Regions from separate parts of the Lysinibacillus parviboronicapiens genome, predicted to be linked through region 2. Evidence: riboswitches for the same ligand, from Rfam matches in the RefSeq annotation. Region 2 holds a riboswitch; the other holds the start of a gene.
The links. A riboswitch is a leader RNA that binds a small molecule or an ion and turns the genes downstream of it on or off. The one in region 2 is predicted to bind thiamine pyrophosphate.
Positions count from the first base shown of each region.

Region 1 (15,404 bases), 900 kb from region 2:
CGAAAAAACAAACACAAGGACTCATTGTTGCCCCATCTCAGGAATTAGCAATGCAAATCGTGGAGGTTATTCGCGAATGGACAGCTGGTACTGATATTACTGTTCAGCAACTAATAGGTGGTGCAAACTCTGCACGTCAAATCGAGAAATTAAAGAAAAAGCCGACAATTGTTGTAGGGACACCAGGTCGTCTAAATGAATTAGCACGTTCGGGCAAATTAAAACTGAAAGAAATTGAAACAGTTATTTTAGACGAATGTGATCAGTTATTAAGCCGAGAATATCGCGTCGTAGTAAAATCCTTTATCGAAAGCTCAGCCTACGGTCGTCAAGTAGTGGTCGTTTCTGCCACAATTACCGAAGAAATTGAACTAGTGGCAAGTCGTATGATGTTTGAGCCATTACGTTTCAAAATTAAACCTGAGGATATGGTGAAGTTTGGCAAAGTTGTACATTCCTTTGTAAAAGTAGAAGAACGTGATAAAACGGATTTCCTGCGCCGCTTATCACATACGGATGGCTTACGTGCACTAGCCTTTGTCAACAATATTGACCAGTTACTTATGAAGGAAACGAAATTGCAATATCGTGCTGCACCGATTGTAACCCTACATTCTGACATGAAAAAAGAGGAACGTAAAAAGGCATTAGATGCATTCCGTAAAGGTGATGCCCGTATTTTAATTGCCACTGATATTGCGGCACGCGGTTTAGATATCGCAGGTTTAACACATGTTATTCATGTTGACGTACCGCGCACGATTGAGCAATATTTACATCGTTCAGGTCGTACAGGACGTGCAGGTGCAGATGGTGAAGTCTTAACATTATTATCGTACCACGATGAAAAAACCTATAAAAAATGGACACGCGAAATTGCTGGCAAGCCAGTTCAAAAAGTATGGCATGACGGAGAACTAGTAGAAGGTAATTCAAAAACAATTGGACAAAAGCGAGGGAAATAATATGACTTTTGAAGAGAAATTACAAGCATATGCAGAGCTTGCTGTAAAAGTTGGCGTCAATATTCAGCCTGGTCAATATCTGTTAGTAAACACGTCTGTGGATGCATTAGACTTTGCTCGTTTGGTAGTAAAAGAAGCCTATAAAGCTGGAGCAGGCCGTGTGCATGTTAATTTTTCGGATGGTGAAATGGAGCGTGCCTATTTCGAACATGCTTCTGATGAAGAGTTCAATCGTTATCCAGAGTGGATTGTCAAAATGCGCGATGAGCTAATCGAGCGTAAAGGCGCACTTTTATGGATAGACGCAGCTGATCCAGATCTTTTAACTGGTGTTCCAACAGATCGCTTGGCAACACATCAAAAAGTCGCGGGTGCTGCACTGAAAAATTATCGAAATGCTGTGATGAAAGATTTAATCGCATGGTCTATCGTAGCAGTACCATCTCCAAAATGGGCAGCAAAGGTATTCCCAAATTTAGTTGTAGAAGAGCAAGTCCCTGCACTGTGGGAAGCTATTTTTAAAACAGTGCACATCGGAGAAGGCAACGCAGTTGAAAATTGGCATTCACATGTGGCGAATTTAGAGTCCCGAGCAACTTTATTGAACAGTAAAAAATATGCAAAGCTTCATTATACAGCACCGGGTACAGATTTAACGATTGCGTTAGCACCTCAGCATAAATGGCTTACTGGTGGAAGTAAAACACCTGATGGTACTGTATTCATTGCCAATATGCCGACAGAAGAGGTATATACATTACCAATGAAGCAAGGTGTTAGTGGGGTTGTCAGCAATACTAAGCCATTGGTCTATCAGGGTAATATAATTGATGGCTTTAAGCTTACTTTTGAAGATGGAAAAATTATTAAGGCGGAAGCACAAATGGGCCATGATTTATTGCAAGAGCTCATTACAGTGGATGAAGGTTCCTGCTATTTAGGTGAAGTAGCACTTGTACCACATGGTTCACCGATTTCAGCATCAGAGATTTTATATTTCAATACGTTGTTCGATGAGAATGCCTCAAACCATCTAGCGATTGGTGAAGCATACCCAACTTGCCTAGAGGGCGGTAGAGATTTAGAAAACGGTCAACTTGAAGCGCTTGGTGCCAATATTTCAGTGACACATGAGGACTTTATGATTGGTAGCGGTGACATGGATATTGATGGTATTTTACCTGATGGGACTGTAGAGCCGATTTTCCGTAAAGGTAACTGGGCGTTTTAAGCTAATTAGCATTTTACCTATAATTTATATACGATAGTCAATGAGTGGAAGGTGAGCGGATGAAACGACTATTGAACTTAATAAGTGTAACGGTACTGACAGCCACAATAGGTGTTTCATCTGCGTTTGCACAGACTGAGAATTATGTGGCTATCGGAGATTCTTTAGCAGCGGGTCAAACGCCCTATCAGGAAATTGATACAGGCTACAGTGATTTAATTGCCATGAGGCTTGGATTGATTGGTCAAATAGGTCATTATACAAAAGAGCTTGCGTTCCCAGGCTTTACAACAATTGATGTATTGCAGCGCGTAAAGTCAACCGAGGCAAGTGAGTTATTAGCAAATGCAACGCTTATTACCATTTCAGCAGGTGCCAATGACTTACTACGTCTTGTGCAAGTGAATCCAAGCGCAGGCACATTAACATTTTCTCAGCTACAGACAGATTACGCATTAAATGTTGCTCGGATAAATATGGGGGAGATTTTGGCTGAGTTGAAAACACGTGCACCACATGCAAAAGTCTATGTGATGGGTTACTATTTTGCCTATCCGAATGTGCATGCCTCTCAAAAAGAAGGAACGAATGAACAACTGGTAAAATTAAATACCATTTTACAGCAGCAAGCACAGCGGGCTGGAGCGACTTATATTAATGTGTATGATGCTTTTGGATTACAGGCAATGAATTACTTGCCAAATAGCTCAGACGTACATCCGAATTTCGAAGGTTATCGTCAAATGGCGAATGCTTTTTTGAAAGCTTATAGTGGCAGTGATGCTTTAGCGATATCATCTGTAGAACTACCCAAGCCTAACCCAATGACCTTTGAGGAAATCGTAAAAAAGCAAGCAAAAGCCAAACAGAGTCCAGTTGTACCAACGCAAGAGTCAGTTGCCATCGTACACCGTATTCAAGGCTTTAACGGATATGTAGCATTTCTCTCGAACAAGCAAGAGAGATTCAGTATAACTAAGGGGTTCACTTTACGTTAGAGAAAATATCGTTGGAAAAGGAGTTGTCTCACCATTGAGACAACTCCTTTCTGCGCAATGGCCCACAACAGGGGAAAAGAATACTTCGCGTGCACCGAGCAGGTGAAGAAGAAGTATCCCTCAGGTAGAGAAGCGAACTGCTCGCAACCTGCGGACTTCCTACTAAAACAAGAATGTACGTTCCACTAAAAGGCATGATAGAATAAAAAGCAGACAGGAGGCGCAACGAATGAAACTATTCCATACAGCAGATTGGCATTTAGGGAAGCTTGTACAAGGTGTGTACATGACGGAGGACCAACGCTATATTTTACAGCAATTTATGCAGGCTATTGATGAAGAAAAGCCTGATGCAATCATTATAGCGGGTGATTTATATGACCGTTCTATGCCACCTGTAGAGGCCGTTAATTTGCTAAATGATGTTTTTGCAGAGATTGTACTTGATAAAAAAATTCCTGTGTTAGCGGTTGCTGGGAACCACGATAGTGCAGGTCGCTTAAATTTCGGAAGTCGTTTAATGCGTGATAGTGGGTTACACATAATGGGGCAATTTAGGAAAGATCAGGCGCCAATTGTGTTGACAGATCAATTTGGTGAGGTGCATTTTCATCTTGTACCGTTTGCAGAGCCTGCAGCTGTGCGTACCATTTTGGCAGATGATACGATCCACTCCCATCAAGATGCGATGCAAAAAATCATTGAACACATCACACCAACGATGGATACAACACAACGAAATGTTTTCATTGGACATGCTTTTGTAACCAAATATGGCCATGAGGAAGAGAACACAAGTGATTCGGAGCGTCCACTATCAATAGGTGGATCGGATTGTGTGGATGCATCACTATTTGAACAGTTTAACTATACGGCATTGGGCCATTTACATAAGGCACATTTTGTACGTAATGAAACGATTCGATATGCCGGCTCACCATTGAAGTATTCACTGTCGGAGCACTTGCATGTAAAGGGCTATTTAATTGTTGAGTTAGATGAGACAGGACTAGTAACAGTAGAAAAGCGAAAACTTATGCCAAGACGTGATTTGCGTGTGGTGGAGGGATTGATGGATGATTTATTAAAATTAACGCCTAGTGAGGATTATGTTTTTGTACGCCTAACTGATGATACGCCCGTCGCTTCACCAATGGAACGTATTCGTACTGTGTTCCCACATGCATTGCATATCGAACGCAAGGCGGTACGCCAGGAATTATCCAAAGAAATTCAAGCGATTGAAACGGAGCAAGTAGAAGACATCGACTTATTTAGAGCATTTTATGCGGATTTATATAGTGAACAACCGAATCGAGAGACCGAGCGTCTATTTACCGACATACTACAAGAAATACTTGATGAGGAACGGGAGGCAGTAAAATGAAACCTTTAAAGTTAACCATTACTGCCTTTGGCCCCTACAAAAATACAGAAATCATTGATTTTCAAGAACTTGGTGATCACCGATTATTTGCAATATCTGGGAAGACAGGTGCTGGGAAAACGACAATTTTTGATGCTATTTGTTATGCACTTTATGGTTCAGGCAGTGGCGAAGATCGTCAAGATACAGCTATGCTCAGAAGCGGCTTTGCCGAAGATGACGTGTATACAGCAGTAGAACTCATTTTTGAAATGCATGGTAAAACTTATCAAATCTCACGTCAACCCGGTCATATTAAAGCGACAAACAAAAGTGTTACTGGTAGGAAAGTAGAGTTGGCTCAATTTAAAGAGGGAAAACTTGACTTTAGTATTGTAGAGAAACAACAGACCAATGAAGTTGATAAAAAGTTACAGGAAATTGTAGGTTTGACGAAGGGTCAGTTTAGCCAAATTGTCATGCTTCCTCAGGGTGAATTTCGCAAGCTTTTAACCTCAGATTCTACGAACAAAGAGGCTATTTTACGCAAAATTTTTAAAACGGATCGCTTTGGAGACATGACAAAAAAACTGGATGCAAAACGTAAGGAAGCCGAAAAAGATTTAGAACGCGCGAAGCAATTAAAAGAGCATTTACTGGGTCAAATTGCTGGGGCACTGCCACAACGATCATCTGTATTGTTTACTTGCATTGCAAATAACACGGAAAACATGCACCAATTAATGACTGCGCTTGAGCAGGAGCAAGCTTACTATATAGAAAGTATTCAAGTTGAGCAACATCGTTATGATGAGGCCTATGGTCACCATCAAAAGGAGCAAGAGCATTATAGTATGGCCAAGGCCCTCAATGAACAATTTGAAGAGCATGCTAACCGTCAAGAACGGCTGAAAATATTAGAGCAACAGCATAATATTTATGATGCAAAGGTACAGGAAATTAAACTTGCTGAGCAAGCAGACCGCCTTGTTATGTTCGAACAACAGTGTATGGACCTTCGTGCCGAGCAAAATCGTAAAGAACAGACCTATCAGCAAGCAAAAATAACGATACAACAAAAAGAGACACAATATAAAGTTGCTCAAGCATCATTCAATGAAGTAGAAGCCAAAGAACCTGAGCGTCAGCAAGTCTTACAGCAAGAATTAACGCTACAAGCACTTCTGCCGACGTTTGAAGCGTTTGAAGGGAATCGCCAACAATTACAAATATACGAGCATGGTGTTGGAACTGCAAAGCGAGCGGTTGCGGATAATCTTGCAATTTTACATCAGGAACAAGTCCAGCTACAGTATGTGACCGAAAAAATCGAGCAATACGAAGAACAAGTGCAGCCTTTTGCAGACTACTTGGAACAGCTACCGAAACTCCGTGAACAAGTTGCATTATTAACAAAAGTTGAGAAATATGAGCGAGCGGTTGCCTCGGCAGAACAGGCTGTTAATACAACGCAGCAGCGATATCAGGAAAATAAGCAGGAATTACAACAGTTAGAACAACAATGGATTGCAAATCTGGCAAGTATTTTAGCAGCGCAACTTATTGAAGGCGATCCGTGCCCAGTATGTGGGAGTACGACACATCAAATTACACATACTGAGCAAATAGAGTCTATTAATGATGCACAATTAGAAATAATAAGAGCGAAGTCTCAGTCAGATGAACGCACTTATTTTGAAAAAGAGGCAACTTTAAAATCGGCTAAAATACTTCTTCAAGAGGCAATTGAGCAAGTGGAAGCCAATGGTATTTCACAAGCAAATCAAACACAACTAAACTCTTCACTACGATATGTTGAGGAGCAAGTGGCACTGTTAAAAGTGGTTAATGATCAATTAGCTGTCTCACGAACTCAGCAAAAGAGTCAGCGTGAAAGGACACAGCAACTACAAGAGAAACAAACACAGTTAGAGCAGTATTTTGCTGAACAGCAAAAGGTGTTAACAAAACAGCAGATAATTGTGGAAGAGCAACAAAGGCATATACCTGAAAACATTCAAACATTACAAGCTTTACAACAAAAAATTGCTGAGGTAGGTGTACAAAAAAAAGCGCTACAAACAGCTTGGCAGGCTAGTCAACAAAATTTACAATCTGCTAAAGAAGCTGTGAGCAACGCAGTAATGGCGGAGGAACTAGCTAAAAAAGCTTATGAAGAGATTCACGCTAGTCTAAACGAAAAACGTGAGCAATTTTCAGTAAGTATGAAAGAAGTGGGTTTTGAAAGCTATCAGGCGTATGAAACGGCAAAGCGTAGCATTATGCAATTGGACACTTTACGGAAAGATTGTAATGATTACACTTTGCAACTACACACATTACAAATTCAAATTGCCGAAGGAGCTAAGCAGCTTGAAGGGAAAGAGAAAAAGAATTTAGCTCTATTAGAAGAATCACTAGCACAACTACGTGAGACATACGAGGTAGCATTTAATACATTGCAACGGACAAAAGCTTTTGCTGCAGCTTGTGGAGATTTTATCGTGAAAGTAGAAGAAACGGCTAAAGAAATACAATTACTTGAAAAAGAGGCGGGGCGTGTGAAGGAGCTCCATGCTTTATTGAATGGGCAAAATGTGAAAAAGCTTTCCTTTGAGCGTTATATTCAAATAAACTACTTAGACAAAATCACAGCAGCCGCAAATATTCGTCTGTACCATTTATCTAATGGGCAGTTTGAGCTTCGACGATCAGATCGATTGGAAAAGCATGCAAAACAAAGTGGACTTGGTCTTGATGTATATGATGCCTATACTGATCAAATTCGGGATGTCAAAACATTGTCAGGTGGGGAGAAATTTAATGCCTCTTTAAGTCTGGCGCTGGGCATGGCAGATGTCATTCAAAGTTTTCAAGGGAATATTCGAATCGATACAATGTTTATTGACGAAGGTTTTGGCTCGCTTGATGAGGAGGCATTGAATAAAGCCATTGATGCACTCATTGATCTACAAGAATCGGGTCGTATGATTGGCGTTATTTCCCATGTTGCAGAACTAAAGGCCTCTATGCCCGCTGTTTTACATGTTGAAAAAACCTTAAGTGGACATAGCAGAACACGGTTTGAAGTGAAATAAAGAAAAGGCGTTCCCTTATAGGATACGCCTTTTCTTTATTTTCTTCGAGTCATTGGGTTGGGAGTTGTTCCCTTTTTTGCAGCTACCACTTTCTTGACAATTGGAATCACTATAGGCGCTAATTTGACAGCAGTTTTTACGATTTTAGATACTTTCATGAATATCAGCTCCCTTTTACTATTAGTTCTACCTGTTTAACTCGAGGATGAAACATAATTACTAACGGATAACGCGTACAGCCTGAACAATATTCCAGATGATAATGCCAAGAGATACGAGTAAGTAAATCGCAAAAGCAGCCAACCAAATGATAATGAATGTACTGCCAGTTGCATCAGGTTCAAACGTATTGAATGACATTGACGAAAACAGGAAGACGATAAAGAAAATGATGCCGAACAGAAAAGGAATTAAATGCGATATAAGCGCTCGGATTGAATGGCGCTTCACTTCACTATCCTTTGACACGAAATAAACAATTAACGGCACAATAAAAGGTGCGAAAAATATACTGAGATAACTAAAGGCAGATAATATTTTTTGATTCTCCATAGTTGTCCCTCCTTATTTAAAATTTACGCATGAAAAACTCAAAAGTTTCAAAAATTAATGAAGAAATGGTTGTAATCACAAAAGTGTTTGCGTACAATGAGGATGTTCAAGCAAAATTAAGATGTAACGACCACAAGGGGAGCTGATGATGTCAGCTGAGACTGGGCACGTAATGCCTTTACTCTTCGAACCTGTAAGTTAAAGCTTGCGTAGGGATGTGGATAGAAACCGACACTTTTACGATGTGAGGCTCTGTCCTGGCATCGTTTTTTTATCTTCAATTAGGTTAGCGAAGAAAAGAGGAGTATCCTTTTTTAGTAGGTGCTCACAGGCCAACAGAATGAAGCTAAAGTCTCTAGGGGTGTTATGGATTTTGAAAGGAATTAAAGATGGTATCTTAACGTAGGAGATGTAGCAATGTAGCTACATTGGTAAAGATGCTACAGCCTAAGGTATTGTTGTATAAGCATATTTCAAAATTTGTACACCTATTAACAGAGGCATAATAGATTGCCAGATTGAGCACATCATATTTAAATAACTGATTTCTATTCCTGCTCTTGTATCCTACATCGGAACAAAGGAGAGAATAATATTATGGACAAAAAAAGACTATTAATGCTGGTGGAGATTGCGATTTTCGCAGCAGTGGGTCTTGTACTCGATCAAGTTTCTTTTAAAGTATGGGCACAAGGCGGCTCGGTTAGTCTCGTGATGGTTCCCATTATTTTAATGGCATTTCGTTGGGGGCTTTTTGCAGGGCTGACAACAGGACTACTTATTGGCGTTATGCAAACGATGTTCGGTGCGTACATTGTACACTGGCTTCAAGGTTTATTGGATTATGGGGTTGCTTTCACAGTAGTTGGTGTAGCGGCGCTTGTGCGTAAGCCTGTACTCGAAGCTGCAGCGAACGTAAACAAAAAGAAGATGGCTATTTTTATAATCATAGGCACTGTTTTAGCTGGATTTTTACGCTACTTGTCGCATACGGTTGCAGGAGCTGTATTCTTCGCAGAGTATGCTGGCGATCAAAACGCTTGGATTTATTCCATTATTTATAATGGAACATATATGCTACCAGCAACAATCTTAACTGCTATTGCAGGTGTTCTTTTATTCACAGCAGCACCACAGTTAATGCAACGAAAATCTTAATGTGTAAGCCGTCTGTTCCTATAGGGTACAGGCGGCTTTTCTAAGCTAATTAGCGCGTATTGTTCATCATTGGTTTGTGGATGTGATATATTAGAGTGTAGATATTAGATGAAAGGGACGTTAAAAATGATTGTAAAAACGCAAGAAGAGATTGAAGCCTTTAAAAAAATCGGTCGTATTTGTGCTGAAATTCGTGAAGCAATGAAGGCTGCTACAAAACCAGGTGTGACAACACTTGAATTAGATGAAATTGCAGGCCGTATGTTTGCGGAAGCAGGAGCTATTTCTGGACCAAAAGGTGAATATGATTTCCCAGGTTACACTTGTATTAGTGTTAATGAAGAAGTAGCACATGGTATACCGGGAAGCCGTATTATTCAAGACGGGGATATTGTCAATATTGATGTGTCAGGTTCGCTAAACGGCTATTTTGCTGATACTGGTATTTCATTCGTAGTCGGAGAAGGTTATGAAGATAAAGAAAAACTTTGCCGCGTAGCGAAAAGTGCTTTTGAACGTGCGATGACGAAAGTAAAAGCTGGTTCTAAATTAAACCAAATAGGGAAAGCTGTTGAACGTGAAGCTTATGCGAACGATTTAACAGTCATCATGAATTTAACAGGTCATGGACTAGGTCGCTCTTTACATGATGAGCCAAATCACATTTTAAACTATTACGATGCGTGGGACTCAACAATTATGAAAGAGGGAATGGTGTTAGCGGTTGAGCCGTTCATCTCAGCAAAAGCAGAGCATATTGTTGAAGCTGGTGATGGCTGGACATTCATTACACCAGACAAATCATTAGTTGCTCAAATCGAGCATTCGATTATTGTTACAAAAGACAAACCAATTATTTTAACAACATTAGATGAAGCATAATCAATAGAAAAAAATCCTGCTTACCATGTTATTTTTGGTAGGCAGGATTTTTTTTAATAAATTGTATACCAACAAGGAGCACACCGCATAAAAATAAGGCGGCTGTTGTCACGAGTAATTCATCAAAGCCATTATGTAACGCAATACCTATATAGGCCCAGATAAAAACACTCGGATACACAATATCGAAGTGATGAAAGCGAATATGTAGTGCTATGGCAACTCCAATAGTCAGTAAAATAACTGCCCAAAGTGGATTGCTAAGACCGAAGCCGTTCCATTCATACGATGTTAATGTAAAACTTGCATTTGTCATTAGAGTAAAAGTCGCCCAAGCGAGATAGATAGAAAATGGCACTCGACCTGTTAGCGCATTATTGCTAAGTGAATACGTATTGTACAGTAAAAATAAATAAATTACTAATATTAACGTACTGCAAAGTGACACGATAAATAATTCGTGATGCCAAAACACAATGGCAAACGCCTGCAATATACAAATGCTACTAAAGAGAACAGTCTGTTTAATAGTTGTCTTTTTGAAATTCATAACTAACCAATAGCCGAGTAAAAAGTAAACCACAATCCAAATTACATAACTAACATTAAAAGGCGCAAACATAACGGGAAAACGATTAGAGATTTCTAACGTAGATTGACCATTTATTTTTATGAAATAGGATGAAAAGGTTAGGATGAGTGCGACAATATAAGAAATTGTCATCAAAATAAATTGAGGCATAGTTTCCTCTCCCTTCCTGTTAAATTGTATAGGGAAAAGACAAATAAGTATAGGACTGTCACAAATTTTCTATTTTCATTATAGCGGAAATTGCCAATAATGTATCGTCTTGTTTCGTCAAATTTATCTACAATTTACCATTTGGATAGGCATCCATATATTTCTTTAGTACAATATGAATAGCTAAATTAAAGGAGTGAAGTTTTAATGACTCAAAATCTAAAAAATCTTGACCTATCGATTGAACTAGATAAAAAAATGTATAAAAAGAAATTAAAAGTACTCCAATATGAAATGTTAAATGCCCAGCAGTTTTTACTAAACAATAAAATCGGGCTTATTTTAGTATTTGAAGGTATGGATGCGGCAGGGAAGGGCGGTGCTATAAAACGTCTAATCGAACGCGTAGATCCTCGTGGCTATGTCGTGCACCCTATTTCAGCACCTCAGCCACATGAACTTCGCTACAACTATTTACAACGTTTCTGGAGAAAATTACCTCAGCATGGGCAAATCGCAATTTTCGACCGTTCCTGGTATGGTCGTGTGTTAGTAGAGCGTATTGAAGGATTCGCAACAAACAACGAGTGGACTCGTGCATACGAGGAGATTAACCACTTTGAAAAGCTTCTAACAGATGGTGATTATATTATCGTGAAATTCTGGCTTCATGTGTCAGATGAAGAGCAGCTAAATCGTTTTAAAGAACGGGAACAGGATCCTTATAAAGCATGGAAATTGACAGATGAAGACTGGCGAAATCGTGAAAAAACACCACAGTATATAGATGCTGCAAATGATATGTTCGATAAAACAGATAAAAAGAACGCCCCATGGATTTTAGTGGCAGGCAATGATAAGAAACATGCGAGGGTTCAAGTTTTACAAGAAACCATTGCACATATTGAGCGTGAAGCACAAAAACGTGGTTTACATTTAACAAATGTTTTAGATAAAACCTATTTAGAAGATACTGAATCCTCTAGTATGGAAATGTTGCAAGTGCAATCGGATAAAGAGGAAAAAAATTAAATAATCGGATAGATGCTGTGATAACAAGACATGAACAATATTAGTTGTAGCAGCATCTTTTTTTACATACAATAAAGTAAAACGGGGATCTTTCATCCCCACTGATTGTAGTGGAAGCATCGGTTTTTTGTCAGTTAATCGCTCACCTAACTGACTCATATTGACCGTTGATGCGGGATGAACATATACTGACTATTATTGGAAGGCTAGTGTGGAGATATGGTGCTTAAAATTTGGAATCTATTGAGGAAAAAGGGTGGAAATGTGGTATCGATTCAAGGGGGAAAATGCTACGTTCGCACATTCCAAGAACAAGATGCACAAAATTTAACTGGTCTCGTAAGTCGCAATAAATACTTTTGGTCTACATATGAACCATTACAACGACCTGAATACTATACAGTAGATGCTCAATATAAAAAAATTCAAGAAAGTTTGTATTTAATGGATTCAAAACGAGAGTTTTCTTTCGGTATTTTTGAGCTAGGTACAAATAACCTAATAGGGCATATTGCGCTTTATGCTGTAAAACGTTTACCGTATTCAAGTGCATTTGTTGGCTATGCGATGGATGAGATTTATGTAGGGAAAGGGATCGTAACAGAAGCAGTGGAATTGGTCGTGCGCTTTGCGTTTGAACAAATAGGCTTGCACCGAGTGGAGGCGTATGTTTCGACACAAAATAATGCGTCTATCCGTGTTTTAGAAAAATCAGGATTTCAACGAGAAGGACTTTTAAGAAAGCTTCTGTATATTAATGGGGAATGGGTAGATCACTATATGTATGCCTGCTTAGATGAATCCTAACGAAAATTGAAAAAGATGTGTCTATCATTCGAGATCTCGACGGATAGACACATCTTTTAAATTTTTATCCGTGTACGACTACGCGACTGTAAATCCTAACACTATGCACATTAAATTTCTTATATGACGAAAATAGTGTCAGTCACCATGTTGCACAGACATAGAAATTTTTATTGATTCGTGCCGTCTTCTATTAAATCAAGGCGACCTGTATTTGGATCGATTACTAAGCCGTGAACAGGCACACTTTTCACCATAAGTGGATGATTACGAATTGTATCGACACTTTTCTTCACACTTGTTGCTACGTCGCCGAAACCACGTAAAAACTCTTTTAAATCTATACCGGAATATTCCATCATTTTAATTGTTTCTGTGCTAATACCGCGATTCACCATTTTGGTTAGCATTGCTTCAGGATCTACTGCACTCATACCACAGTCATAATGTCCTACAACATAGACTTCATCTGCTTGTAGTTCATAGACAGCTACAAGTAAACTACGCATAACTGCACCAAAGGGGTGACTAACTAAAGCACCAGCACTTTTAACGATCTTAACGTCACCATTGCGTAAATTCATAGCTTTAGGTAACAGTTCTACAAGTCGAGTATCCATACAAGATAAAACAACGATTCGCTTATCAGGGTACTTTGTTGTAATAAAAGGCTCATATTTTTTCTCTTGAACGAAATCTCCATTAAACTCTAGAATATCTTTTAACATTGTCATGAAAGATTGCTCCCTTCCCTACAGAAATATTTTAGAGCAAAAATATAAATATGCAAATAATAATGACAATATTCGCGTAATTTTATGATAAAAAAAAGGAGTTTAGTAATTTATTTAGCGAATCGAAATAAAGATGTTACAAAAATGTGAAAAAACAGCTACGGTAAGTAGCTGTTTTGAATAGGCTTAGAATTTTTCGCTTGGCTTTGGATCTACAGTTACTGAAGATTTAGAATCTAAACCAACTTGTAGGTAGTGGATGAAGAATGCTACAGAAATTAATAAAACGACTGAAAAGCCAAGTACAGTTGTGATGAACATTGAAAAGCTCCTCTCTACTAATTAATCTACTAAATTGTTTACTTTCATTATACAATAGGTTGCTATGAAAATCTAAGGATAATTTATGACATCCATAACATACCTTGGCTAGAATACTATAAAACGGTGTCTATTTCTCTAGAAAGCCCAATTGCCATTACGGAAAATTGGTTCAATTTGACCATCTTCCATGATACCATCAATATTCATATTAGCAGAGCCAATCATAAAGTCAACATGTGTTAAGCTTTGATTGAGGCCGTGTGCAAGTAAGTCATCTGAAGACATGTCTTTGCCACCCTCAATACAAAATGCATAAGCGCTACCAAGAGCTAGATGATTCGAGGCATTTTCATCAAATAATGTATTGTAAAATAATAAACCTGATTGAGAAATAGGTGATTGATGTGGGACAAGTGCTACTTCCCCGAGATAGTGAGCACCCTCATCTGTTGCGATAAGTGCTTCTAAGATTTCTTGTCCCTGCTTTGCCTGTACCTCAATAATTCGGCCTTCTTTAAATGTTAATGTAAATTGATCAATAATATTGCCACCATAGCTTAAAGGCTTAGTGCTAGATACATAACCATTTACTCCTGTTTTTAACGGAGCTGTAAAGACTTCTTCAGTCGGCATATTTGCCATAAATGATTGCCCTTGCGTATTGATACTACTACCACCTGTCCATATATGCTTCGCTGGTAATGTGATAGTTAAATCAGTCCCTGTTGCAGTGTAGTGAAGTGTTTTGTATTGTTTGTTATTTAAATGATCAGCTTTGTCGTGTAATAGATGGTCATGTGCTCGCCAAGCATCTACTGGATTTTCTAGATTGGTACGAGTCGCGGCAAATATTGCTTCCCATAATGCATCCATTTGTTGATCTTCAGGAAGATTAGGAAAGACCTTTGCTGCCCAATTTTTTGAAGGGGCAGCAATAACTGACCAGCTAAATTTATCTGATTGCAGTAAGCTACGGTACTTTGCAAGAGCCTGGCTAGATGTTTTTTGGAAGGTCATAATTTTCTCGCGATCAATGCCTTTTAATAGGTCGGGGTTTTGCGACACGATACTTATAAACGCAGCCCCATGCTCTGCTAACCATTCACGTTCTTGAACTTTCCAAGGTGGAAAGAAATCGAATGAGTCTTTTGGTGCTGATTCATAACGTGTACGAACAAGCTCATCATCAGATATATCGACAAAAACCTGTTTTGCACCATTTTCATAAGCGATTTTAGTAATTTTTTGTGCTAGTTTTATGTTATCCGTCGAACAACTCATATAGAGATATTGATTTTTCTGGATATTTACTCCTACTTTTACGGCTAATTCGGCATAACGTAGTAAATTTGTGTCAAATGATAATAACAAATTCTTAGCTCCTTTCGAATATGGACAATTTAGTGTACTATTCTTAATTCAATATAATCAAATATGGTCGAAATGTGAATAAAAAGCATTTATTACATCGAAAAATTAGTGAATTACATTTATACTATATTATATCTTTATTTA
Region 1 covers NZ_CP073713.1:4,171,923-4,187,326, reverse strand. Annotated here, with positions in the region: gene C9J31_RS20300 (DEAD/DEAH box helicase) at 1-965, shown strand, start outside; gene C9J31_RS20295 (aminopeptidase) at 967-2,196, shown strand; gene C9J31_RS20290 (SGNH/GDSL hydrolase family protein) at 2,256-3,194, shown strand; gene C9J31_RS20285 (exonuclease SbcCD subunit D) at 3,424-4,581, shown strand; gene C9J31_RS20280 (AAA family ATPase) at 4,578-7,658, shown strand; gene C9J31_RS24080 (hypothetical protein) at 7,694-7,816, opposite strand; gene C9J31_RS20275 (magnetosome magnetite crystal formation protein family) at 7,878-8,210, opposite strand; TPP riboswitch at 8,336-8,443, shown strand; gene thiT (energy-coupled thiamine transporter ThiT) at 8,808-9,368, shown strand; gene map (type I methionyl aminopeptidase) at 9,495-10,250, shown strand; gene C9J31_RS20260 (hypothetical protein) at 10,279-10,992, opposite strand; gene C9J31_RS20255 (polyphosphate kinase 2 family protein) at 11,200-12,024, shown strand; gene C9J31_RS20250 (GNAT family N-acetyltransferase) at 12,244-12,831, shown strand; gene C9J31_RS20245 (beta-class carbonic anhydrase) at 13,002-13,565, opposite strand; gene C9J31_RS24075 (hypothetical protein) at 13,752-13,886, opposite strand; gene C9J31_RS20240 (aminopeptidase) at 14,025-15,260, opposite strand.
Region 1: another riboswitch for thiamine pyrophosphate. It lies ahead of thiT (energy-coupled thiamine transporter ThiT); the one in region 2 lies ahead of thiC (phosphomethylpyrimidine synthase ThiC).

Region 2 (15,404 bases):
GAAGGCTTCGGTCATATTTTTTATGCGACAAGACAGTTAGAAACGCAGCCATTCGATCCGTTATTAACACCAGAGGAGCAGCAGTTACTCATTAAAAGTTTAGAAGACGGTAATCTTGAGGAAATCAAAGCCTTTTTATATCGATTATCTAATGAAGGGATTTATTACGAACAGGATGACTTACGAATTCATTTGACGAGTGTTTTGGCTCAAATTCGACGCTTTATGCTGAAATATAAATTACACGAGAAAGCTGTGATTGAACAAAACTATCGTCAGCTTTTTCATCTAATCATTGAGCACCCCATACTTTATACAATACTTAATGGCATTATTGCTTTCACACAAACATTGATTGCTTTAGCTCGGCACGCTCGGATGGAGAAAAAAGCAGACTATGTAGAACTGGCACTAGAAATTATCGAGCAACAGTTTCAGGATAGTTCATTGTCCTTGCCTTTCGTCGCTTATAAATTAGGCATTAGCCCCAATTATTTGAGCACAATTTTCTCAAAGAAGCAGGGCTTGCCATTTAAACGCTCTTTACAGCAAATACGCATTCAAAATGCCACAAAAATGCTAGTCGAAACCGATTTTGCGATTAGCGAAATCGCACTTTTAAATGGCTTCGATGACCCAAACTACTTCATCAAAATTTTCAAGCAGCAAATAGGTACTACACCTAATCGTTATCGTAAAACTTGAAAATAGAGCCACTTACATTCACTATATTTTCAATTAGCATAATCTATTTTCAACACGTGTATAGTAGAAACGAAATAGAAGTATTTACTTCTATCTCGTTAAAAGTCATTCTATTTATTTATAAGCTTCACTACAGAAAGCGCCAACTAACAGTGTTAACGTCATTCAAATAAATCTTTTTAAATTGTTTCAGTCATCAAAATTGATGCATATACTTATTAGACTACGCATATAATAATAGTTTATATCTTAATATAGAAATTCTTTAACAATAATTATTATAATGTACTAGCAATTCTATTTTGGATTTGCTATAGTTATTAGTGAAGAGTTTGACTCACAATTTTATTCAGGAGGTAAACTAATATGACAAACACAAATGATCGTAGCCGTCGCTTTACAACAGCAGGTGGTGCACCAGTAGTTAGTAACCATGACTCAATGTCAGCAGGTCCACGAGGTCCACTTTTACTTCAAGACGTATGGTTAGTTGAGAAATTAGCCAACTTCAACCGTGAAGTTATTCCTGAACGTCGCATGCACGCAAAAGGTTCAGGTGCATTTGGTACTTTCACTGTTACCCACGATATTACTCAATATACAAAAGCAAAAATTTTCTCTGAAATCGGCAAGAAAACAGAAATGTTCGCCCGCTTCTCTACTGTTGCAGGTGAACGTGGCGCAGCTGATGCAGAACGTGATATCCGCGGATTCGCACTTAAATTCTATACTGAAGAAGGCAACTGGGATTTAGTTGGTAACAATACACCTGTATTCTTCTTCCGTGATCCACTACACTTCACAGATTTAAACCATGTAGTAAAACGTGACCCACGTACAAATATGAAGAACGCGAATTCAAACTGGGATTTTTGGACTTCATTACCGGAAGCCCTTCACCAAGTTACAATTGTTATGTCCGATCGTGGTATTCCGAGTGGCTTCCGCAATATGCATGGTTTCGGTTCTCACACTTACAGCTTTATCAATGCTCAAAATGAACGTGTATGGGTGAAATTCCACTTCCGTACAGAACAAGGTATTAAGAATTTAACGGGTGCTGAGGCTAATGAGGTAATCGGTAATGACCGTGAATCTTCACAACGCGACCTTTATGGCGCAATTGAAAAAGGCGATTTCCCGAAATGGAAAATGTACATTCAAGTAATGACAGAGCAACAAGCTCGTGAATTACCGTACAATCCATTTGACCTAACAAAAGTTTGGTACAAAGGCGACTTCCCACTAATTCCAGTTGGTGAATTCGAGTTAAACAAAAATCCAGACAATTACTTTGCAGAAGTAGAACAAGCAGCATTTGCACCTTCTAACATTATCCCTGGTATTAGCTTCTCTCCAGATAAGATGCTACAAGGTCGTATCTTTGCTTACGCTGATGCTCAACGTTATCGTTTAGGCGTAAATCACTATATGCTACCTGTGAACGCACCAAAATGTCCATTCCGTACATTCCATCGTGATGGTGCTATGCGCTTCGATGGCAATCTAGGTTCAACAATGAGCTATGAGCCGAATAGCTATGGTGAGTGGGAACACAACTTAGACCACAAAGAGCCTGAATTACGTATCGATGGCAATGCTGGTATTCACGATTTCCGTGAAGATGACAACAACTATTTCGAGCAACCAGGTAAGTTATTCCGCTTAATGACTGCGGATGAACAACAACGTTTATTTGAAAATACAGCAAATGATATGGCTTCAGTTGAAGAATTCATTAAACGTCGCCACATTTTGCACTGTTATTTAGCTGATCCAGCATACGGTGAAGGCGTAGCAAAAGCTATGGGTCTTTCATTAGAGGGTATGGACCTTACAAATCCATACATTAAACAACCAACTAACGTTTAACCATCCACTTATTATTGATATCCAAATCCAATTTTTTACCCCATGCGAAATTTGCATGGGTTTTTTTTGATAGAATGTATTGTTGTAAAACCACTTCTATATATTAAAAAAATTAAAAGGCAGCCTAGATATAACTAGACTGCCCTCTTGCTTTCTTATTGATAAAGTAACATAAATAATATTTTTTCTTTTAGTTATTGATAAATTTGACTGCCCGCCTTTTTAAATTCTTCAGCCTTTTCCTGCATGCCTTGGTGAATGGCTTGTGTCGTATTTAAATCTTTTTCTTTTGCATAGTTGCGAATATCCTGGGAAATTCTCATACTACAAAACTTAGGACCACACATCGAACAGAAATGGGCTGTTTTAGCGCCTTCTGCCGGCAATGTTTCATCGTGGTAATCCACTGCTCGCTCAGGATCTAATGATAAATTGAATTGATCACGCCAACGGAATTCAAAACGTGCTTTTGATAGTGCATCATCCCTTACCTGTGCCCCTGGATGACCCTTTGCTAAATCAGCAGCATGTGCAGCAATTTTATACGTAATGACTCCAACACGAACATCTTCACGATTAGGTAAACCGAGATGCTCTTTCGGCGTTACATAGCAAAGCATTGCTGTACCAAACCAACCAATCATTGCTGCGCCAATGGCCGATGTAATATGGTCATAGCCAGGAGCAATATCGGTTGTTAAAGGGCCTAACGTATAGAATGGCGCTTCCTTACACACCTCTAATTGCTTGTCCATATTTTCTTTAATGAGATGCATCGGGACGTGACCTGGCCCTTCTACCATGACTTGCACATCATGTTTCCAGGCAATCTGTGTTAGCTCTCCAAGTGTTTCAAGCTCCGCGAATTGCGCCTCATCATTGGCATCTGCAATAGAGCCTGGACGTAAGCCATCCCCTAAAGAAAAAGCTACATCGTACGTCTTCATAATTTCGCAAATTTCTTCAAAATGACTATATAAAAAACTTTCTTCATGATGAAATAAGCACCACTGCGCCATAATCGAACCACCACGCGAGACAATACCGGTTACACGATTAGCTGTTAGTGGTACATAACGTAGTAATACCCCTGCATGAATAGTGAAGTAATCAACACCCTGCTCGGCCTGTTCGATTAATGTATCTCGGTACACCTCCCACGTTAAGTTTTCCGCAATGCCATTTACCTTTTCTAGCGCTTGATAAATAGGCACTGTTCCTACGGGTACAGCAGCGTTGCGAATAATCCATTCACGCGTCGTATGAATATGCTTACCCGTAGACAAATCCATAATATTATCTGCACCCCAGCGTGTTGCCCATGTCATTTTTTCTACTTCCTCAGCAATGGAGGAGGATACAGCTGAATTACCGATATTGGCATTAATCTTCACATGGAAGTTACGGCCAATAATCATTGGCTCTGCCTCTGGATGATTAATGTTTGAAGGCATAATTGCACGACCTTCAGCAATTTCAGCACGTACGAATTCTGGATCTAAATTTTCGCGAATGGCTACAAACTCCATTTCTGGTGTGATAATGCCCTTTCTTGCATAATGAAGCTGCGTTACATTGCGCCCTTTTTTCGCACGTAAAGGTTTTCGATAAAGCCCCGGAAAAACATTTTCTTTAATACGTGGATCATCATCATTACGAAAGCCATTATCCTCGGGCTTAATCTTACGGCCTTCATATTCTTCTACATCCCCACGCTCTTTTATCCAACCGCTTCTCAAAGCAGGCAAACCTTTGGTAATATCTACTTTGTAAGTAGGATCTGTATATGGACCACTTGTATCATATACACGCACTGGCGCATTTTCTTCTTCCCCAAAGCTCCCAGTTGTTGGACTTAGCATAATTTCACGCATTGGCACTAAAATATCTGATCTTGAGCCTTCTACATACACCTTTTTGCTTCCATCAAAACTAGTCATAATGTTAATGTTTTTTTCGCTAACTGTTGTCATAAACTACTTCGCTCCCTTTTACATATTTTAAGAAGGACCGAATCTAGCTCACCCCAACAATTTACTTTGCTACATATGAAAAGCCGAATCCAAAAAAATTTGGATCCGGCTGTGAATGTAAGGGTTTATTATCGCAAAGTATAAGTACTGCGATAATCATTAACTTTCCCACGCTGGTATGAGCCAGATCAGGTCCAAAGGGTCAAGAAACCTCAATGCGTTTCCCTCTCAGCCTGACTCATCAGACTCCCCTAGTTAAAGCTATTCAATTTGATGTTAGTGTAGCAGATATTACTAATAGATGGAAGTTATATTTTAAAATCATAACAATTAATTAGTACACTTTATATTTTGGCACAAGCTATTTCATATATGACGAAGATACTTTATGTAAAAAGTATTTCTGCCACGTAAATGACGAGCGTCACTGTGATACAGCTAACAATAGTCGAAAATAACACGGTTTGTGCTGCAGTGGCTGATTCAACATCGTATTCTAAAGCAAGGCTTGAGCTATTGCGTGACGTCGGAAAGGCACTAGCTATAAAGAGTGACTGAGCTACAACACCGTCTAAGCCAAGCGTAAAAATAATGACAAGCGCCACAGCTGGTCCAATAATCAGCCGTGTAAAGCAACTGACAAAAACGGTTTTATTAAACATCAACTTGATTTCAAGCTGGGATAGTTGCGCTCCAAGCGTAATAAGTGCCACAGCGATAAAACCATCTGCTACATGGTCGATTGGAATACGAATAAACTGGGGGATACCAATATTGAAGAAATTCATTGCCACACCAATAATAAGCGCATGTATAATAGGCATTTTCAAGAAGTCCTTTATAATGGCGAGCCCAGATTTTGTCGAGGAAATAAGATTATATAAACCATATGTATACGTTGTCATATTTTGGAAAATAACTAGAATAACCTGAATGGCCACTCCTATCGGCTGTGTTGCGAATATCATTTGCGCAACCGGAATACCATAGTTACCTGAGTTAATGAGCACAACGCTGTTTTTAAACACTGCTGTTTCTGTTTTTGCTAAACCAAGTCCCTTTGCTAAAAAATGACTGAGCACCATTTGACTCCCGATAAAGAGAATAATAAACACCGCGACCTGTCCTAGTACCGACAGCTCCACAGTCGTTTCATATAAATTCATAAAAACCGCAGCCGGCATAAAGCAATATGTAATAAGTTGGGATAATGCTTTTAAATTAAATCGAAATTTTTTCTGCAAGACTGCTCCAAGTACAAGAAGCACTAAAATTGGGGCAACAATTTGAAAGAAAATCATACCGAGATACATCATGTAGTTTATCCCCCCTCATCTCTTTCTATAGTAGTGCTATCTGCGAGCTAGGTCAATGTGCTTTGCTTGACCCTTCTAATGACTTTAAAAACGATTTCATGTCATTGCTCGTAGTATTTTCGAATAACAAAAGAATCTGAAGACCCCTTCAGGAAAGTAAGTTAGGCAAGCCCCCTGGGTTGAGGAGGCTTGCGGCTTACTAGCGGCTTGACAGATTTCCTTTTCACTTTACTATATTCTCATTATAGAAGGATTTAGTACCAAAGCCATTTTTATAAAGAAGAGGAATTAAGCGAGTTTAAAGCGTTTAACAACTTCTTGTAATTCTTGTGAGATTTTATTCATATTATTTATTGATTCTGCAACCTTTTCTAGCTCTGCCTGCTGATCAATTGTTGAAGCACTTACTTCCTCGGCAGAAGCGGCAGTCTCCTCTGAAATAGCTGAAATGCTTTGAATAGCCATAAGTGCTTGATTTTTGTGCTCTAACATACCAGAAAGTTTAGCGAGTAACTCGTTAATTGAGGTTGCAATAGAACTAGAGAGCTCACTATTGTCCTTAAAGGCTATTTCCGTGCTTTGTACGGATTCATTTTGCGCTTGCATTAAGCTAGCATTAGCAGCTATTACTAATACTGTTTGTTTAGAGTTTTCTAATATACTATCCACAGTTGTCTTAATGACATCTGTTTCATTTCTCGATTGCTCAGCTAGTTTTCTAACCTCCTCGGCTACCACTGCAAAGCCCTTCCCATGTTCTCCTGCTCGAGCCGCTTCAATACTTGCATTAAGTGCAAGCAGATTTGTTTGCTCCATAATACCATGAATAGAGACAATAACTTGGTTGATATTCGCAATATTAGAAGATAATGATTCTATTTGCTGTTGTATTCGTCCATTCATTTCATTGGTTTCTGTATTACGTACACGCAAACTATCGACTTCTTTCATACCCTTTTCAGTTGTTGTTTGCGTCTTAGCAGACAGTTCTTCCATTTGAGAAGACAACTGTGTAATCGTATCAATCTGTTCGGATAGGTCCATCATTCGATAGTTTGTTTCTTCCGTATCTTCAGATTGCTTAGAAGCACCTTGAGCAATTTCGTTTATTGCTACTGTCACTTCTTGACTAGAGGCTACAATCTCATTAAATGCTTCATGGACATGAGTTGATGATTGGTTAAGCAAAGTCGTAGATTGCAATACCGTATGTATAGCATCATTCGTTTTGTCTAACATATTATTATAGGCAACTGAAACTGCGCCTATTTCATCTGACTTAATATATTTTTCGTCAATTTTTTTCGTTAAATCCCCATCCGCTGCTGTTTCTATTGATGCACGTAGAAGCTTCAACGGCTTCAATTGTCTATAGATAAACCATGCACTTACAGTTGCCATTAAAATAACGATGATAATTGCCGCTACAATCGTGAATATAAGTACCTGATTATAGGTTTCAAGAATTTTAGATTTTGGTACAACTAATTGAATCGTCCAAGTCTCATCAATTCCGTCTAAAATCATTGGTGCAAAAGCATTATATGATTTTTCTCCTAATTGTTTTGAATCCACATACATGGTGTCTGGTTTACCATCTTGCATAGAACTACTAACACTTGCCCAGTCGATTGCATCTTGCATATTTGTTCCATCTAATTTTTCGTTAATACTATTTACACTAAGTATACCGCCAGCAGTAATGATGCTCGCATATCCGCCATCTGGCTTGATGGCATCAACTAGACCCTTTAAAAAATCAATCGATAAATCAGCGGTTAACACACCAAAAAATGTCCCTGAGGCATTCACTAATGGGACAGATATCGTTGTCATCGAGATTGTTTCGCCATTAACCTTATAATCATAAGGTTCCGTTAGTACAGCTCGCCCCTCTTCTTTAGGAACCCAATACCATTGGGCACTACTCTTTTCTTCAATTCCTTCAATAGCAGTAGTTGATATATCATTACCATTTTTTGATACATAAGGTACGAAGCGTTCTTGCGTATCAATTAAAGAAACATCAATAGTTGGTTCGATTTTCGTGAAATCTTTTTCTAAAACAGCTCCTGCCGCAATCAAATCATCGCTCTTTGTTAGATTTACTTCCAGTATATTCATTAAACTTTCAGCTGAAAGTTCGCCATTATTATGCATCGTCTCCACTATGCGTTTAGTTGTTTGTAATGTATCATTTGCTTTCTTAAAACGTTCGCTCATCTTAGCAGCAGAAAATTGAGCATTTTGAAGTGTCGCGCTTTCTGAATCATCTACACTTTGATTATATAACATGAAACTTGTTACTACTGTATAAGTAACAAATAGCACTAAAAATAATCCGATGATTAAAGAAGATAATTTTAATGCAATACTTTTGGATTTCTTCATTACAAACACCCCCATTTTTTATAAATAATCATAATGTATGGATGTTCTTATCACAATAAAAGATTTATAATCTTAACATAGAAAATTAAAGTTTATTCGAGAGATTTCCCTACATTTTTAAAATTACTAGTTAGACAATACAAAAGGGCTTGTTTCAGCCCAAAATATCAGCTTCAGACGCAGCCCTTTTCTTCTTCCAACTAGTAAACCAGCTTTCGATTTTCTCATTCGGTTCTAGAGCTAATTGCTCCTCTAGCATTTTTTGCAGCGATAAGTATTGTTCCTCCACAGCATGGTATTGTTTCATACTTCATACAATTTCATAAGTGTAAAGTAACTATCCTCTTCGTCTGGGTGAATAAACTGTCGCCTTTCCTCTATTTTTACGGCAGCCCATTTTTCAAAATACGAACATGAAATGGTGGCTACTGAAATAAATTCTCTTGTAACAAGTCGTTCACACATTCTAATTGTTGATAATGATGCTGTTAATTTGCAGATACTAGCCAACGTGCTATCTACAGAGCCCTATGATATTGAAATTGCATTGAGTGGTACTGAGGCGCTTAAAAAATTGGAAGAAGCAACCTTTGATATGGTCATTTCTGACTTGAAGGTTCTATCCGTCACTTCCACCATTCTATCCGTCTCTCCAGTTATGAAAACAGCAGGCTACGGGAAAAATCCATAGCCTGCTCATTATTCTATAAAATTTCATTGTTCATAATAGTATATAAGATACACTTTCCATCAAAAAATATACAAACCATCTACCTATTCATCCAAAAAATGCATAAAAATATCCTAAGCTATGATAAAATTAGTAATTATAGAAATAGGAGGTTCTCCCATATTATGAAACATAAAAGAAGCCTTGCCTTATTTGCTTTAGTAGCAGTTCCTTCGCTCATTTTTACTACACCTACTACGTCAGCATCTGCTGCTGGTATCTCGGCAAATTCAAAGACAGCTTACATATACAATTACAATTACAATTACTATTATTACAACTCTAATGTTTCGAACGTTATACAGCTCATTAATAACATTAATGATACTGCTTCATCATTCCAACCAACATTAGAGGCAGCTAACAAAGCCTACAATGCTTTAACAGAAACAGAGAAGCAATACGTAACGAATTACAGCACACTGTTAAATCACCAGCAAACAAGGGTGGCCTATCGTCGACTGGCGACACAGATTGAAGAAAAGTTAGCTTCTGTCGAATCGACATCCATTAATTACTATCAAAACGTGATTGAAACGAGAGATTGGTATAACACATTAAATGCCGCACAAAAGTCCTTTGTTAGCGCAGATACACAAAAAATACTGACATCTTCTATCGCGCCCAATACATCCGTTGATAAAGTTGTTAATAAAATCCAATTATTGAATTCGTCTCGCATTAGCTTCCATAAAGATGTCGCAGAAGCACGAGCTGAATACAATGCATTACGTAGATTTTCAAATGTTTCTTTCCCTAGCGGTACTGAAAAACTATTACTAGATGCTGAACAACTTGTATTAAAGGATAAAGCAGCAGCTAAAGAAGTTGAAAACGCCATTGCTGCTTTATCGCCAAAGACTTCCACTAATCAAGATGTCCAAGCAGTAAAAACAGCCTTTGAAGCGTTAACACCTGTTCAACAGCAGCTTGTGCCGAATGTAGGGACATTAGTAGACTATGTGAATGGCAAATACAAACTTCCAGCTAAGGGGAGTACGATAAAAACCCCTATATTATCGGACACAGCAGCAGTACCAGGTAAAAATACAGCTATGTCCAAAAGTAGAAATACCTATAAAGCAAAAATCAATGTTGCTGACTCTGAAATCAGCACAGAGCGCTTTGTTTTGACGACAAAAGCAAACATGACCGTCATCGTTCCACCACTAGGGACGCTAGTTAATGGGGACGCTGGCGTAATGGATATCCAGCTCACAAGAAATCTAAATCGTATTACCTTCCAAGCAACTTTGAATAAAAAACCTGTAGAATTCGTGGCAGATATGGAAATAATCATTGAGAATTTACCAAAGGATGCTTCTATTGTTCGTATCAATGAATTCGGTGATCACGAACCGGCTTCTTACTCAGTCAATGACAATCAACACATCATTCAAACGAAAACATCTGGTACGTTCCAAATCATTAGAAATTAACATCCCCGTAAAGCGGCAATTTCACAATCACAAATTGAGGAGAGCATAATGCATGCCCTCCTCTCTTTATTACATTCACTATTTGCATCTAAACATTTTTTTTGAAGATGGTGCTTGATAAATTTCACATGTAGGGTAAATCAAATTATTTTCTTCCAAATGAAAAGAAGCACCATCTGCCATAAAGCTAACAATGGTGCTTCTTTTTCAATTACTCTACTTCTAATCACTAATTTTAATTTTTTGATTTGTTAGCCACATTGTTAATTCCTCAACCTGAGCTAAAACAGCGGTCGGATCGTAGTACCAAGAACGCTCCTCCGGCCAAACATAAAGACGATCGTTTTTTACCGCAGGCAAAGTTCCCCATAGTGGATCCGCCTTGAAATCTTCAACCGTTCGACTGTTAGAAGTCATAATAATATAATCACCTGCATAGCTTGCCAACAATTCCTCTGAAATTTGAGCCCATTGTTTCTCCATAATTTCATCTGCTATATTTGCAGGAGGCTTACGTCCAAGCGCTTGATAGATGGGCTGTCCCCCACGACCGAAATTATCTCCATACACATAAGTCTCCTTATCAGTGTATTCCATGATAGAGAAGCTTAACCCTTCGTCAAGAACTGCATCAACCTTTGCTTTAGCATCTGCAATTTTTTGATCGTAATGATCTAACCATGCTTCAGCTTCTTTTTCTTTTCCGAGTAATTGACCGAAATAAGTTAGTTCTTCATGAGCATTTTTTAGTTCACCATATGGCACAACAACTGTAGGGGCTATTTTACTTAACGCCTCATAGTTATCTCCATTCCCAGTTATGATTAAATCTGGGCTAAGCGCAAGAACACTTTCAGTAGATGGCGCGCTGTAATCACCTATATCGTCAATTCCAGTTAGCGCATCTTTGAAATAATAATTTTTAAGCGTTAATCCAGGGGCTCCTACTGGAATTATGTCTAATGCGATTAGACTACCTATGTATTCCACGGCTACAATACGCTTTGGGTGAATAGGGATTGTCACCTCTCCATTTACTGTTGTAATCGTTTTTGTCACGGCAGTTTCTTGTGTTTCTTCACTTGCCTTAGGTTTCCCCGTATTATTTGTTTCTCCACATGCCGTTAACATTAATAGCAAGCATAGAAATAACGGAACGATGAATTTCCTATATTGATATTGTTGTAAGCGCAATTTAAACCCTCCATTTCTAACTATTGATAACGATTCTCAATTGTTATTGTAAATTGGCGAGTAAACATTGTCTATGCACTAAAATGATTTATTACCGTTCATTATTATGATGTTAACACCTTCATTAGTTCATATAGCTGTGCTTTCGAAGACAACGGATCATAGCCATAAAACATGTTTGATTGGTTAATCACATATACTTGCTTCCGCTGCACAGCCTCCATCTTAAGCCAAGACTCTGATTGAAACAAATGACTCACACGCTTTTTGCCTGCTTTATTCAATGGAAGTGCTGTAATAAATATATGATCAGCGGGGTAATTTGCGATAGCTTCAATATCTATCTCAATATAGCCACTTTTTTCTATATTATGATGAAGCATAGAAATAGGTAAATGAAATCCCATATCGTCATACAAAATTTGGCTTCCTCTTCCAAAGCTGCTATTTATACAATATGCGGTATTTTCACCGATTTCCCACACAATGGCTGTCCCCCTTATGCCCAGATAGTGATCAAGTTGCTCGTTACATTGCGAAACCAAGTGATCATATTGGCTAAACCAAGCCTCCACTTGTTGCTGTTTATCTACAATATCTGCAATAAGGCGAAACTGTTCGCGCCAACTGATATGCATAAAAGGAATTTCAAGTACAGGAGCCACTGAAAGTAAAGACTTATTGTTCTTAGCTGTATTATAGTTGATGATTAAATCAGGTCGAACTGCTGCGATATTTTTATAGATGGATGTTGTATCCTGTTCATAATTATTTAGCTTGTATACGGGACTTACTTGCTTAACATCGTCTAGCCACTCAGAATACACCCCCAATTCAGGTATAATACCAAGTGCAAGTAGACACGCAGTATGATTCGTATTAAGAGAAACCACTCGCTTTTTCTTATTATAAAAAGCGGAAGGAGACATCCCCACTAACTGCTTAAATTTGCGGCTTAAATAGGTACCTTCTTTGTAGCCGACTTCCTGCGCCAGATTATCTAATTTAGGCATGTTATATAGCAACTTCTGCTGAGATTCACGAATCCGTAGTAAGGCAAGATAGGCACTAAAAGTTAGGCCTGTCTTTTTACGAAAAGCACGTGAGAAGTGCTCTGGGCTGACTTGTGCTAATTGGGCCATCTGTTCCCGTGTTAAATCTTCATGAAAATGTCTATCCATATAATTGAGTATTTGTTCTAGCCAGGAATCACTAGGTCGAATTCTATCTTCCATTTCCTTGTAAAGTGCTTCAAGAAGTTCTAAAAATAATTTTTGAAAATGAAATGGGTTACTGTTCATAGATTCGCTCGATATTATTTCTAACTCTGAAGCCATACGAATTATCTCGTAAGAGCAGTCCGAAAGCGGTTCGGAATGCTTCAATATGCTCGGTTCAGATTGGTCGTTCGTTAAACCATGGTATTGGATTAGCGTTCCTCGAAGTCCAGCATGTAACTTGGTTGTGATGTCTAATTCTTTTGCATTATGCCAAAGTACCACGCATCCACGTGATAGCCTGTATTGTTCTCCCTTTAAAGTAAGAAATCCATGTCCTTCATAAATAACTAAAATAGATGGTAACGAAGAAATTTCCTCAGATTTACTAACGACCTTTTCTAACCTAGCAATTTGTATCGGATAATAAAATGTTTGCGATAAAGGTGTTGCATCTTGTGAAATCAGATTAGCCATCTATGTCCTCTACAATCCTTTTACCTCTAACAAAATTGCTAGGATTGATTCCATATTTATCTTTGAAAGTTTGTGCAAAATAACTAGGGTTAGCGTAGCCTACTTGACTAGATACTTCATTCACATTCATCTTCCCTTCCTGTAATAATAAATACGCCTTTTCCAAGCGTTTTTCTCGCAAATAACCAAAAACCGTTGTGCCAAACATTTAATCCCGAAATCTGAATTCCTCTAACACCTTGCATACAAAAGCTAAGTTCAACCATTGGCTGTTTCGTAGACATTTGCATCTGATAATTTTGATAAAAAGCATAGTCAGAGATGACCACTTCTAAATCTGAACGCGGAATCAAGCGATGTATCGTTCCCTCTTTAACATTGGATTGGAATGCCATATACTCTGTTGGGGCGCCGTGTTTCTTTGATATGTCCAACGCATTGAAAAAATGGCTAAAGTTCTGATGAAAGTTAGTTGTCAATGTTTCATCACACCCTTCACAACTTTTATTGAGAATGATTTTCATTATCTGTTGAAAGTATAGCAAATTCAAAACTCTTTTGCTATTAAATAAAAATAGAAAAGGAATAGGTCAGAGTACTTTATTGTTACTAACAATGCCTTTACTGCACTTCTTTCGATTGAATCATCATGGCAAGAAGTACACACAAGAAGAACATAACTGCACCGAAACCGTATGCAGATATATAACCACCAGCGTATTCTATTAGTCCACCAGCAAGCACAAGGCCAATCATTTGGCCAACTGCATAAAAAATAGATATAAAACCAATTGCAGTCGCAACATACTTAGGTTGCACTTGTTGACTGGCTTTCATTTGAATTAGCACGAGAACACCACCAAGTGAAGAACCCCAAATAACTGCTGATACAATAAATCCTGCTATAGTTCCTTATACAATTGGAAGAATATCTCCAACCACAGACATTACTAAAGCAGCAAGTAACGTTGTTTTTACACCTATTCGATCAGCGAGCATTCCCCATAACGGAGCACCTCCAATTGAAACAATACCCGCTATCGCATAAACAGTTCCTGCCATTGCGTTAGAAAGTCCAAGCTCTTTCATATAACTTGTTTGATATAAATTCGGTATTAAATAGACAATACCAACAATAAAATAGAGCACTGCAATGAAATACAGTTCTTTACTTCTCCACCCCTTCGTTTTTTCGTCACTATCAATGTAGAAAAAACATTAGCTTTAAAGCCTGACCTTATTATCATTGCGACTACTGATGAAAAAACGTATTCACAGCTTGCTAAAATAGCTCCAACAATAGTGATTGATACATTTGCTCCTTTAAACAAACGTTTATCCGTACTTGGTGATATATTTGGAAAGCAACAACAAGCAACAGAATGGTTAAACAACTATAATGAAAAAACTGAAAAAATGTGGAAATCACTAGTTGATGACGGCACTTTCCAACCCAATGAAACAGCTTCAATTTTGACTTATTATCCTGGCGATCGTTTATTTGTCATGGCTCGTACTGGACTATCACAAGTACTTTAACGATTCGAATGGTGGCTTTAAACCAGGTAAAAATATTCAACAAATTCTTGATGAAGAAAAGGGCTTTGTTGAAATTTCCACTGAACTTCTTCCTGAGTATGCCGGAGACCGAATCTTCATACTGACACCAGTAGATGATGAAGCGAAACAGTCAACAAACGATATGATGGAAAGCACTATGTGAAAAAACTACCAGCTGACAAAAATGGACATTTCTATACGATTGATATCCAAAAGAGTGACAGTGATGCTTCTACAAGAGAATGGTTATTAAAAGAAACCCCTGCTTTGTTAAAAAAATAAATAATTTGTTAAGGGGCATTTCACCTAGTTGAAATGCCCCTTTATATTTTATACAATACTATTAATTGATAATCATTTTCACTTACATAAAGGAGCGAAAAAGTTGGACCATAAAAAGCCGATTTCTTGCGAAACAGCATTGCTTTTTTTCTATCCGATATTGACTTTTTTACTCGCTCCGTACATATCGAGTTTTATCAGAAATTGCTCCTACTGTTACGCATAACTCATGGGACACCCTTGAAAAG
Region 2 covers NZ_CP073713.1:250,134-265,537, reverse strand. Annotated here, with positions in the region: gene C9J31_RS01415 (helix-turn-helix domain-containing protein) at 1-705, shown strand, start outside; gene C9J31_RS01410 (catalase) at 1,072-2,577, shown strand; gene thiC (phosphomethylpyrimidine synthase ThiC) at 2,772-4,550, opposite strand; TPP riboswitch at 4,699-4,813, opposite strand; gene C9J31_RS01400 (AEC family transporter) at 4,937-5,866, opposite strand; gene C9J31_RS01395 (methyl-accepting chemotaxis protein) at 6,155-8,257, opposite strand; gene C9J31_RS01390 (hypothetical protein) at 8,412-8,564, opposite strand; gene C9J31_RS01385 (response regulator) at 8,676-8,948, shown strand; gene C9J31_RS01380 (hypothetical protein) at 9,113-10,426, shown strand; gene C9J31_RS01375 (ABC transporter substrate-binding protein) at 10,649-11,557, opposite strand; gene C9J31_RS01370 (ABC transporter substrate-binding protein) at 11,725-13,314, opposite strand; gene C9J31_RS24115 (helix-turn-helix domain-containing protein) at 13,307-13,522, opposite strand; gene C9J31_RS24110 (hypothetical protein) at 13,431-13,793, opposite strand; partial or broken gene C9J31_RS01360 (MFS transporter) at 13,936-14,478, opposite strand; gene C9J31_RS23475 (ABC transporter substrate-binding protein) at 14,434-14,853, shown strand; gene C9J31_RS23470 (hypothetical protein) at 14,816-15,037, shown strand; gene C9J31_RS23915 (hypothetical protein) at 15,034-15,156, shown strand.